2 regions of the Bacteroides cellulolyticus genome follow, and region 1 is predicted to be linked to the other one. Evidence: riboswitches for the same ligand, from Rfam matches in the RefSeq annotation. Region 1 holds a riboswitch; the other holds the start of a gene.
What was found. A riboswitch is a leader RNA that binds a small molecule or an ion and turns the genes downstream of it on or off. The one in region 1 is predicted to bind cobalamin.

Region 1 (6,333 bases):
GTCGGGCTGGATGCCAATCTGCAAGCCGTGAACGAGAAGCTGAACGAGCTGGAAGAGTATCGGGCAGAACTACAAGAGGCAGAATACGGCAGCGGTATGCGCCGGTAAGGATGGAAAGAAAAAGATGCGGAACTGGTTGGCTCCGCATCTTTTTTGCAGTTTATTTCCCCAACAAACCGTCTATCATAGACTGTAAATTTGCTATGTCGCAATACTGGTTACATCCCCCTCGGTAGTCCTTTCCATTTTGAGCTGTCCGTATCAGAAACGAATCGAGTTCAATTCTTACGCCGCTGCCCATTCGTGACAGACCGGAAGAGTGGCTGATGTAAACGAACTTGCCGTTGCGCTCAATGAAGCAGGAGGTGTCATAATGCCCTTTTGAATTGGAAGCCACCTTTGCACCAACGGCTGCGGCATATTTGGAAATCTCACGCACCAATGCTGTCTGGAAACTGCGGTACTCTTTTGAAACATAGTCTCCTGCATCTGCAAGTATAGCGTCCTGCCATTTGGTATAAAAATTCTGTGCCATATTGATATTTATTATTATTCGTTCCGCAAATAACTTTTCCATTTCTCGCCGTCAATGGTCAGTTTGCCCATTTCCCAATCGTATTCCACTTCCGGTATATTGGTATAAGGGAAATGAACGGTGTAGCCTATCTGTCCGTAAGAGCAATGCAGAGGGGTAACGCAAATCTCCCAACCGAAGTAAGATTGCGGCGTGCAGTATTTTCGCCAGTTGAAACGACCTGCGGCAATATTGCCGCAAAGTCGTTTGAGTATGTCGTTTGTTGTCATTCTGTACCTCCTTTGCTGAGTATGGTGAGTTGTTCGGGACGGTCTGGAAACCAATAAGCATCACTGTCGATATATACGCATCTATAGCCATTCCAAGGTTTTCTGAAAGCTAATACTTCTTTGGGGCCAAATACCACCCCGTAGTCGTTTGTAAACGCCACCATATCGCCTACAGCCAAATCACTGTCTGTTTCCATGACTTCGGACAACCGGCTGAAAAACTCCATGCCCTCGGCTTCACGCTCTTTCTTCCAGCGCATAAACTCCTCTTTGTGGCTTCTTGATGAGCCAATAGGTAATAACTCCGATGCCAAAACCTCTGTCTCGGAAGAGCTTGTTGAGATTAAGATGATGCTGTCACTATCCACTTTTTCGGGAGTTGAGATAATTCGACATTCTATATCATTATCGGCAGTGTGCCAAAAAAGGAGGTTGCCTTGCTTGATGAAATCGTACTTGCTCATTGTCTTTTGATTTATTGTTTTTTTTATTTCCCTTTTCTTGAAGCCTTTTGACTTCGCCCAAAGGGGTTGTTTTCATGTGCGTCACAAACGGGGGGATGCAAGAACGATGAGCAAGGAACCTGCAATGAAATTTTATGAAATACCGTCATCTCCGATTACGGAAAGTTGTCGTCAAATTTTATTTCAGGTAGCGATAGCGGTACTTGGGCAATGTTCGTCCACCGTACCTTTGCACACGAAAACAGACCTGCGGCGTATGTCGGGGCTGTGAAGGGATTATACCCTTAAAACAGGAATATACCGGCTGTGAAACCGGTGGCGGAAGCTCTGCAGAGCATATTTATAAAAGTAACCGGGGAGCCTGTGCAAAAAAGAGAGCAACCACCCACTTTTGAGGCGGGTGGTTGCCAATGTTTCGGACAAACATCAGAAGTGGTAATCAACAACTCCTCCGATGTAGAGTATCGTTCCCGGTTCAAGCCTACAAACAAACTCCATAAACGTAAAGGACTGTTCGGCAAAAGACTGCAGCCATCGCCATCCAAATAGAAATGATAGGCGACATCCAACGGATTTTCCACTGCCTGTTTGAGATAATAGGTCGAACCCCATTCCAACATATTATCTGCCGTAAGAGCATTCGCTCTTTTTTTGATATTGGCGACATACTCCTCTTTCCATTGCTCTATTCCACCATTATAGCGCATGGTGTCATCGGATATAAGCTCGAACATTCCTTTGGGCAAGGCATGATTGACCAAATTGGCAATATCCTCTTTACGGTCTTCCTCGTCTATTTCTGAACAATAGTCATAGAAGCTCCCGTCTCCTTGCTGGAGTGTGTCCTCATTCAGATAGTTTTCTTTGTCTATCGGCTCCGTTGAAATTTGAAAAATCCTGCTGTGCATAATTGTAAATTTTAGATTGTCAAATATTTTCTTTTTTTTTCCTTTTCTTGAAACTCTTTTGGCTTCTCGTCGGGGAATGATTTTTATGCAGGACTGACAGCGGGAAAAGGACGGATAAGGCAAGTAAACAGTGTACGGGATGAAACGGAATACCCAACCGCCCAATGTAAGAGCACAGTCAGGCTCGTCCGACTATGCCCTGCAACGAGGTGGGGAGTGAAAGTCAATCTTCGATTTGTGGAAGGCTGCCGTGAAGAATATCCGGGAACCGTTAGTGAAAGCGATACTTGACGACCAGACGCACGCTGTACCTTTGCATATAAAATCTCTCCGAAGAGAATTGCCGACGTGAGATGAAAAGAGACCATAATTGAGAAACGCTATTATTCATAAGGGGAAAAGACTATTCGTGGTTGTTATAAATGCTTGATTAACATGAAAATACAATTCGCGCCATAAAATAATCCTTTCTTGAAATAAAAATCACAGAAAAAGAAACAAGATTAAAAAATAACCATTAACTTTGCACCAGTCAAGTTTCCAATCGAAGCGTCGAACGGAATTAAAAGGGAATCCCGGTGAAAATCCGGAGCTGTACTCGCAGCTGTAAGTCCTATTAAAGTTTATCGCACTCTTTGCCACTGGTGAAAGCTGGGAAGGCGCGATAAGCGGGATGAGCCAGAAGACCTGCTTGATGAGATAGATTTAGTGACCACGGGATAATTGGCATTAGATTAAAATGAACAGAGGCTCGTCCACAGGCACCTATATTCTTTTTGATAACCGATTTCTCATTCGTTGCAAATCTGTCGCAATAAAAACGAATGTGTGTTTAAACTTTTTGTTTAACTTTTAATAATTAAGTTATGAAATTCCCATGAGATAAAAAAATCACGCCAAAGAGAATGTAAATAGTCAAGCTGAAGTTACCTTTGTATAGTGTAACCCTAAATGTATCAGTTATGGCAGAAGTGACATTCCCTCAGTTGATACAGCGTGCTTGCGGTATCGACGTCCATATGAAGGTTGTGGTGGCGACAATAGACGGAGTAGGCATCCAACGTGATACCCGCTCATTCAAAACCTTCACGAGTTCTTTGAATGAATTGAAAGAATGGCTATTGTCCAATGGTGTAACGCATGTGGCAATGGAGAGTACCGGTGTTTACTGGAAACCTGTTTATAAGGTTCTTGAAGATTCCATTCCCGATGTCTGGATAGTCAATGCCCGTCACATTAAGAATGTTCCTGGTCACAAGACAGACAAGATGGACAGCGAATGGATCTGCAAGCTTCTTCTGGCAGGTCTTCTCAAACCGAGCTATATTCCTCCCAAGGAGCAGCGTCAGCTTCGTGACCTGACCCGTTACCGGAACAAGCTTATTCAGCAGATAGCTTCAGAGAAGAACCGTATGATGCGTATTCTTGAAGACTGCAACATCAAGCTTTCAAGTGTTGTAAGTAACACAAGCGGTACGACAGCTACTTCTCTTATTGATATGCTTTGTGAAGGTAAAGTCCTTACTCTTGATGATATAAAGTCAGTTTACCACGGAAAACTGTCAGCCAGTCCGGAAGAGTTGTTGGAAGCGTGTACCGGTTTTGTTGAAGAGCATCACATTTATCTTCTTCAGATGATCCGAAAGGATATAGACCAGACTCAGACTTTAGTTGATGATTTGTCCGAACGTATAAATAGACTGTTGTCCAAGTACGAGAATGTCCTTGAACTTCTCAGGGAGATTCCCGGTTTTAGCACCAAGGTTGTAGAGGATCTGGTTTCTGAGATAGGTCTTGACATGTCCCACTTCCCTTCAGAAAAGCATCTTTCGTCCTGGGCCGGTCTTTCTCCGGGCAACAACGAGAGTGCGGGCAAAAAAAAAGCGCACGAATCACTCACGGAAACAAACAGGTAAAGGCGGTAATCACAGAAGCCGCATGGGCTGCGACCCGTACAAAGAATACGTTTTTCAGTGAGAGATACCATCGTATAGCTGCCCGCAGAGGAAAGAAACGTGCCTTGATTGCAGTGGGACATTCTCAGTTGATATCCGTTTATCTTATACTGAGTACGGGAGCCCGTTACCATGAGCTTGGTGCACAATATATGCAATCCAAGATAGAGCAGAAACGCAAGGTATATTTGTCTTCCGAACTTAAAAAGCTTGGATACAATGTCTCGCTTACTAAAGTTCCACAAGCAGTAACACCCAATTAACAATACAGACCAAAGGCCGACTTTTACTGGAATTACCATAGTCCGAAAATGAAATTGGTCTCAACAGCTAAGCGCCAAAGATTGTGACTTATGTACACGTGTATGAAACTTTTAAATTCTTAGCTGTTTCTATTTGTCATCGTATAATAGCCGCATTTGTGTTTTCATGAATGCTAATCTTTCTTTTGTCAAAATACTCGGTTTTATATCAATTTTAGTATAAACCTGTCCTACTTTATGTGTAGGACGCTTAATATTTACGTATGAAAAAGGTTCTTATTTTATTCGTGTGTTTAATTGCGTTCTCTTTTAGTAATTTGAATGCTCAGAGTCAATGGTCGTTCGGACCACGTGTTGGTGTCGGATTCTCCAGTAGATATGGTGATAATGGTTATTATTCCAAAATGTTAGGCGGTGTGTTTGGAGAATACAGAATCAAAAAGTTTGCAACAGAACTTGATGTTTTATTTACCAAACAAGGAGAAGGTGGTGAAGATTATCTGGAGAAAAGTAAATGTATTCTTATTCCATTAAAATTTAAGTTTTATCCTTGTTCTACATTGGGGCTAAATATCTTTGTCGGTCCCCAGTTGGATATCTATTATAATGGTTTGGAAGGAATGCAACCGGATGGTAGTCCTATGATTCATTATCGAAAGACGTCGGCATCTTTAACGGCAGGTCTTGGTTATCGTTTCAAGTTTGGACTTGATTTGACATTCAATTATAATTATGGTCTTGTAAAATTGAATAAGGATGAATTTCCCGGATTGGAAAACTATAGAGACAGGGTATTTCAGATTTCCTTGGGATATGATTTATTCAGTCTGTTCAAAAAGTAGAGAATAAAGATAACTCAATTTTTATAAGAAGGCATATCTGACTTGTTTCCAAGTAATGATATGCCTTCTTTAGTTGTTAAGTTATAATACTTATTTTTATACTAATGAATTTACTGACATTCTTATAATCAGCTGATTTATGCTTAGTTCTTTGTTTTTCTCCAAATATGTTCTATCTCCAGTATAATCATCTTGTGGTAATTGCCATGCCCATTGCCGTACCATTTTCCGTCAAGCGATTTGTCTATGAATTTTTCCGGCTTTATGTCGTCTTCGTAAAGCTTTCTGCATTCCAGTGTAAGGCGTGCCTGATCAAATGTAATATTACCATTTTCTGTTAAAGCCGGTTTAAGTCCTGTTTCTGCTATCTTGTCCGTGTCACGTCCTGATTTTGAGCCGCACACCTTATGTATAGCCTTGTTTTCTTCACCCAGGAACGAGAGTGTGAGAGTGTCACATTTTTCTATAAACTCGTATGTATAGCGTTCAGGACGTATGAAAATAAATGCGACTGTTTTTCCCCATAACACTCCTGTGCCACCCCAAGAGGCTGTCATTGTGTTGAACTTTTCCTGTGTACCCGCAGTTACAAGCATCCATTCTTTACCGATGGCTTCAATCATATTGTATGTCAATTGTGATACGTTAATTTCTTTCATTCTTCTTTTATTTTATATATGTGTGTTTACAAAAATAGTGAAAAGCAGAATGTAAAGAAACAAGTTACGATGAAAATATATGTTCTTAATGTTTGAAAATATATTTTGTTCTTACATATTTTGTAAATATAGTATGTGTTTTTATAAATACAAGTTATATTTATAAAGATATAAGTTATATTTATGTATATATAGTTTGTATTTATAGAATATAAAAAGATATTTTTACTTTATCATCTGATGATTTTACATAAGCTTTTTGTGATGTTTGGTTTGTTACAGTAAACTGTATAAATTTGTAGCATTATATAATAGAGCTTATTATGGGACGTACAATAAAATTACTATTGCTTTATTTTGCCTATCAGCTGGCATTTTTCGGAGTGCTTGTAGGAATATATATGCTGAAGAACGGAGTTGTGGAAATGCCGGACGTGT
Region 2 (6,333 bases), on a different contig from region 1:
ACTGGACAGGGGAACAGGGCCTTTCAGCATATAACTTCAACCAGGGGGCTGCCGTAAACACTGGATATGGAGAGATTATATTAGGTAGTAATGACGGAGCAATTGTACTTGCTGACAGTATGAAACTGCCTGAGAAATTTTCTTCTCATATGGTTCTTGACAACCTTAGCATAATGTACAAGCCTGCATACCCGGGCGAAAAAGGTTCGCCATTGAAAAAACTGCTTGACGAGACATCAATCCTGGAGTTGGAATTCAATCAGAATACCTTCTCAATAAACGTATCTTCTGTCAACTACGACAATCCGTCAAACATCTATTATACCTGGAAACTGGAAGGCTTCTTCGACGAGTGGAGCAGTCCCAGTGAAGATGGAATGATAAGATATACTAACATATCACCTGGAGAATACAGACTAAGAATAAGAGCAATACTTCTGGACAACAACCAATTGCTGGAAGAGAGAAACATCAGTATTATCATTAAAAGTCCTATATGGCTTACTTCATGGGCCATAATGCTTTATATAGTATTAATATTCGGAGCGGCATTTTCACTTTACAGATATAAGATGATAAAGAAAGACAGACGTATATCGCAGGAGAAAATAAATTTCTTTATACATACGGCTCACGACATACGTACACCACTTACACTTATAAAAGCGCCTTTGGGAGAAATTCTGAAAAAAGAGAAGCTTTCGTCCGAAAGTACCATGAACATAAACCTGGCTCTACAAAACACAGACAACCTTTCGGAACTGGCGAACAAACTGATGAACTTCCAGAAAGAGGAGCTTTACAGTCCGCAAGTCAGCGTAAAAAAATATGAACTTAATTCATATCTTAAAGAGTATCTTCAACAGTTCAAAAACTATGCTGAGCAACAGGAGGTTACTTTGAAATACGAAAGCGATTTCAATGAGCTGGAAGTGTGGATAGACCGTAACAAAATGGATTCGATATTAAGGAACCTTATATCGAACGCCATTAAATATACTCCCAAGGGTGGATATGTGGACATAAATGCATCACATAATAAAAAGAACTGGAATATCGACATAACCGACACCGGTATAGGAATACCTAAAAAAGACAGGAAGAAGATGTTCAGATATATGTTCAGAGGACAGAACGCAACAAACCAGCTTATCACCGGTTCAGGTATCGGAATGCTTCTGACATGGAGGCTAATACGCAACCATGAAGGACGCATATCGTTCACCAGTGAAGAGAATTCCGGTACAAGCTTCCATTTGTCGTTCCCTATCAGAAGCAGAAAATACATATATCGTGATGAAAATCCGGAAGAATGGAATGAAGCAAACATACAGGAAGGATGGGCATACACCATAGCTTCACAAGAAGACCAGCAGACAAAATCCACTGTCACACAAACGGAGAATAATATCCCGGAGAATGCTCCGCACATTCTAATTGTAGAAGATAACGATGTGTTGAGAAACTTCCTGATGCAATCGTTGGCAGACACATACCACACATCCGGTGCAGAAAACGGCAAAGAGGCCCTTGACACAATAAGAAAGAAACAACCGGATCTGATTATATCGGATGTAATGATGCCTATAATGAACGGATACGAACTATGTAGAGCAGTAAAAGGTAATATGGCAACCAGTCATATACCGTTCATTATGCTTACTGCCCTTGGCGAAAAGAAGGATATTATTGACGGTCTGAAGACTAAAGCAGACCTGTATATAGTAAAACCGTTCGACATAACCCTTCTGAAAGCCAATATCAGCAATGTTCTTGAAAACAGAGACCTGATAAGGAAAAGGCTTCAGGAACTTATAGTATCCCTGCCACAACAAAAAGAAGATACGGACGAGAATTCTATATCATCAGAAGAAAATGACGTGCCGGAAATGATTTCCACACTTGACGAAGAGTTTATCCGTAAAGTGACCGGACTTATAAAAGAAGGACTTGGAAAAGGTCTGAATGTGGATACCTTATGTGCAGCCGTAAACATGAGCCGTACAAGTTTCTACAACAAGATCAAAGCACTTACAGGTGAACCTCCAGCCGAGCTTATCAGGAACATACGTATGCAGGAAGCTGCCATATTACTGAAAACAAAGGAATATACCGTATCAGAGGTTTCAGACATGCTCGGATTTGCCGACCCGAAATATTTCGCAGATACATTCAAAAAATATTACGGTGTTCCTCCTAGAGATTATATGAAATCAGTTAATAACTAAAAACAGAGAAATAAGCTAGTTCTTAATTAACGACATGATATATCTAAATTATTTTACAATATTCTTCCGAATAGGACTATTCACAATAGGAGGCGGTTATGCCATGGTTCCACTGATTGAAGCGGAAATAGTTGATAAAAGGAAATGGATAAAAAAAGAAGAATTCCTTGACCTCATGGCATTGTCGCAAACAGTTCCGGGAATATTCGCCGTCAACATCGCAATATTCATAGGGTATAAACTGCGTAAATTCTGGGGAGCATTCTTCATGGCTTTAGGAACAATCATGCCATCATTTCTGATAATACTGGCCATTGCACTATTCTTCAGGCAGTTCCAGCATCTGGAGCCTGTTGAAAGAGTATTCAAGGGCATACGTCCCGGAGTAGTGGCATTAATTGCCGCACCTACTTTCAAAATGGCTAAAACCGCACGTATCAACAGATACAATATATGGATTCCGGCAGTATCTGCACTGCTTATATGGCTGCTCGGCTTCTCGCCTATCTACGTAATTATTCTGTCAGGACTTGGCGGATATATTTACGGGCGATATAAAAGAAAAACTGAGGATAAAAGCAAATGACAGAGAGTTGAAAGTCAGTAAAAGCCACACCCAAATTCTTAATTATTAACTTTTAATTTTTAATTTACAACATGATATTCCTACAACTATTCTATACATTCTTCAAGATAGGTCTCTTCGGATTCGGCGGAGGCTATGCAATGTTGTCCATGATACAAGGTGAAGTTGTGACACGTCATGACTGGCTCAGTTCTTCTGAATTCACAGATATAGTTGCCATCAGCCAGATGACACCCGGTCCTATCGGTATAAACTCTGCCACATACGTTGGTTATACAGCTGTAGTTAATGCCGGCTACTCTCATGGAATAGGCGTTTTAGGTTCTGCCATAGCAACATGTTCTGTAGTCTTGCCTTCATTCATCCTGATGATATTGATAAGCAAATTCTTTTTGAAATATCAGAAACACCCTGTAGTGGCTTCTGTATTCGACGGGCTACGCCCAGGAGTAGTGGGACTTTTAGCATCTGCAGCCCTTGTACTGATGAATACCGAGAATTTTGGTTCGGACACTTACAGCATAATAACGAGCATAGCGATTTTCGCTTCAGTGTTCATCGCTTCACACAAATATAAAGTCAATCCTATACTTCTTATCATACTCTGCGGCATCGCTGGATTTATATTATATTGACACATCATCTAATTACTCATAGTATCTGAAGATTGCATTCCATATATAGTAAAAATGCGAAAATAAAATAAATGATTTTCAATTTTCCGTTTTTTTCATATATTTGCAATGTTTTGTTCCAATATGCCTATTTACAGGATGAGGATGAAAAGGGAATCGGGTGAAAATCCCGGACAGTCCCGCTGCTGTAATCTCCACAGAATAAGGATAGCTTAATATCTGTTTAACCACTGTCAAACTTGATGACGGGAAGGTAAAGCCATCCGGAGTAAGTCAGAAGACCTGCAAAACAAGAAATCATACCACAGCATTCTCGAGGAAAGAATGATGCGGATACATGTAATTTTTGTAAGATACTTATTGAGTAAGAAATGGGCAAACTGAATTATGTTGTCCACAGGTACGCTGTAACTGTACTGTTTTTATGTCCGATAATGGTATCTATGGCACAGAAGAACAACACAGACAGCATCACCGGTAGGATACACCAAATTCCGGACGTTACTATCAGTGCGAGAAAGACTCCATCAGCCTTAATGGCAACGTCACCGCTTCAGATACTGAAAAAATCAGAGCTGGAGCGTATGGGAGTGTATGATGTAGCCGAAGCCGTAAAACACTTTTCGGGAGTTAATGTAAAAGACTACGGAGGTATAGGAGGACTGAAAACTGTTTCCATAAGAAGTATGGGAGCACAGCATACAGGAGTTATATACGATGGAGTAAGCATAAGCGACTGCCAGTCTGGACAAGTTGATATTTCAAGGTACTCTCTGAGTAATGTATCAGAACTTTCTCTTACAATTGGTCAGACTGATGATATATATCAAAGTGCAAAAGCTTTTGCCTCGGCAGGAGTTCTCAACATAAAGACTATAACACCTGACATAGAAAAAGGTAAATACAGTATTAACGCTTCCTTCAAAACCGGCTCATATGGTTTGATTAATCCCTCTGTAATGTATAGCCATAAAATAACCAATAAAACTGGTCTTTCATTTTATGGAGATTATCTGCAAGCCGACGGTAACTACAGATTTAAATTATGGAACGGAAACCAACTGATTGATGCAAAAAGGAACAACAGCGACATACGTTCTTACAGAGCAGAAGCAAATCTGTACTCATCCATTACCTCCAAACAAGACCTACAAGTAAAAGCATACCTATTTGACTCAGAAAGAGGACTGCCGGGAAGTGTGGTTTACGACAATCCTTATTCTGCTGAAAGACTGTACGATAGAAACTACTTCGGACAAGTGCGTTACGAAAACAGATGGAATAAACGGTTGAAAATGCAGGTACTTGGAAAATTCAACTACAGTTGGAATAGAGACTATAACGACAAGTCATCCGGAATAACAGACGACCGATACAGACAGACAGAGACCTATCTGTCAGCCACCGTAATGGGCAGTCCGATAAAAAATCTTTCTTTCTCATTTGCACAGGATTTTGCATATAATTATCTGTACACTAACCTGAGAGATTGCCAGTTTCCTGAAAGATTTACTGTACTGAGTGCTTTGGCTGCCAGATATGAACGTACCAACTTCTCAGCTTCGGCTTCACTGCTCAACACATACATAACAGAGAATGTGAAGATAGGTAAAGCTGCAAATGACAGGAAACGTCTGTCTCCTGCGGTCAGTATATCGTGGAAACCTTTACGTCAGCACGGATTAAGGATAAGAGCCTCGTATAAGGATATATTCAGAACTCCTACATTCAACGACCTGTATTATCTCCTTATAGGGAATACCAATCTTCGTCCGGAAACCACACGACAGGGAAACTTCGGAGTGACATACAATAGATCGGACTCTAACAGACGATTCAGATTCCTTAGCCTTTCAGCTGATGTATATTATAATAAGGTCAACGACAAGATTGTTGCAGTTCCCACCATGTTTGTGTGGAAAATGATGAATGTCGGTAAAGTTGAGACTATAGGAACAGACATAAACATATCATCGGAATACAGTCTGACAGACAAAATAAACCTTTATATCACAGCTAACTATAACTTTATCCAGGCAGAGGATATAACCGACCCTGAATCAAAAACATGGAGAAACCAGATTGTATATACTCCAAAACATTCAGGAGGAGGAAGTCTCACAATAGAGAACCCATGGGTGAATATTACATATAATGTAACCTTTGCTTCTGAGAGATATACTCTGGCACAAAACCTTCCTTCGTACCGTATTGAGCCATATTCCGATCATAGCTTATCGGCATACAGATTTTTTTCCTGGAAAAAGCACAAATTCAAGATTCAGCTGGATGCATTAAATCTGAGCGGAAAAAACTATGAGGTCATAAGATTTTATCCTATGCCGGGAAGAAACTATAAAGTATCACTGAGTTATATTCTATAACAGATAAAACTCTATGAATAAGAATATTAAATCATTAAACAACAACAAATAAAAACAGAACATTATGAAATTGAAATTCATTTATCTTACAGCAGCTATGTTTCTTATCACTGCAATGACATCATGTAATAACGATGAACCGGGAATTGATGGTGGAACAGAAAAACCTGTAATCACCACAGGAGCATACATAATTAACACTGGCAACTGGGGTGCCAATGACGGTTCAATACAATGGTACGATATAGACAAAGGCACAGCGTCATCTGATATTTATGCAGCAAGTAACGGCAAAGGAATAGGTGACCTTCAGGACTTATGTGTTTATGGCTCTAAACTATATGCAGTAAGCACCACTTCTTCAAAAATAGAGATACTGGACAAGGAAGGAAAAATAATAAAAAGCATGCCACTTACAACGTCCGACAATAAACCTCTGCAACCAAGATTTGCCACAGCAGGCGACGGATTTGTATTCTTTACTGCATACGACGGTACTG

Region 2: it holds a riboswitch for cobalamin, as region 1 does, so the genes downstream of both, OCV82_RS04150 (TonB-dependent receptor plug domain-containing protein) here and OCV82_RS06595 (IS110 family RNA-guided transposase) in region 1, are expected to answer to the same signal.

The regions. Positions count from the first base shown of each region.
Region 1 covers NZ_JAOQJJ010000004.1:203,520-209,852, forward strand. The annotation lists gene OCV82_RS06570 (zincin-like metallopeptidase domain-containing protein) at 1-108, shown strand, start outside; gene OCV82_RS06575 (hypothetical protein) at 161-535, opposite strand; gene OCV82_RS06580 (hypothetical protein) at 550-804, opposite strand; gene OCV82_RS06585 (hypothetical protein) at 801-1,268, opposite strand; partial or broken gene OCV82_RS06590 (hypothetical protein) at 1,695-2,176, opposite strand; cobalamin riboswitch at 2,694-2,885, shown strand; gene OCV82_RS06595 (IS110 family RNA-guided transposase) at 3,139-4,092, shown strand; gene OCV82_RS06600 (hypothetical protein) at 4,197-4,394, shown strand; gene OCV82_RS06605 (porin family protein) at 4,658-5,236, shown strand; gene OCV82_RS06610 (flavin reductase family protein) at 5,380-5,895, opposite strand; gene OCV82_RS06615 (CPBP family intramembrane glutamic endopeptidase) at 6,219-6,333, shown strand, end outside.
Region 2 covers NZ_JAOQJJ010000002.1:221,478-227,810, reverse strand. The annotation lists gene OCV82_RS04165 (hybrid sensor histidine kinase/response regulator transcription factor) at 1-2,228, shown strand, start outside; gene OCV82_RS04160 (chromate transporter) at 2,263-2,814, shown strand; gene OCV82_RS04155 (chromate transporter) at 2,886-3,449, shown strand; cobalamin riboswitch at 3,546-3,753, shown strand; gene OCV82_RS04150 (TonB-dependent receptor plug domain-containing protein) at 3,821-5,833, shown strand; gene OCV82_RS04145 (YncE family protein) at 5,898-6,333, shown strand, end outside.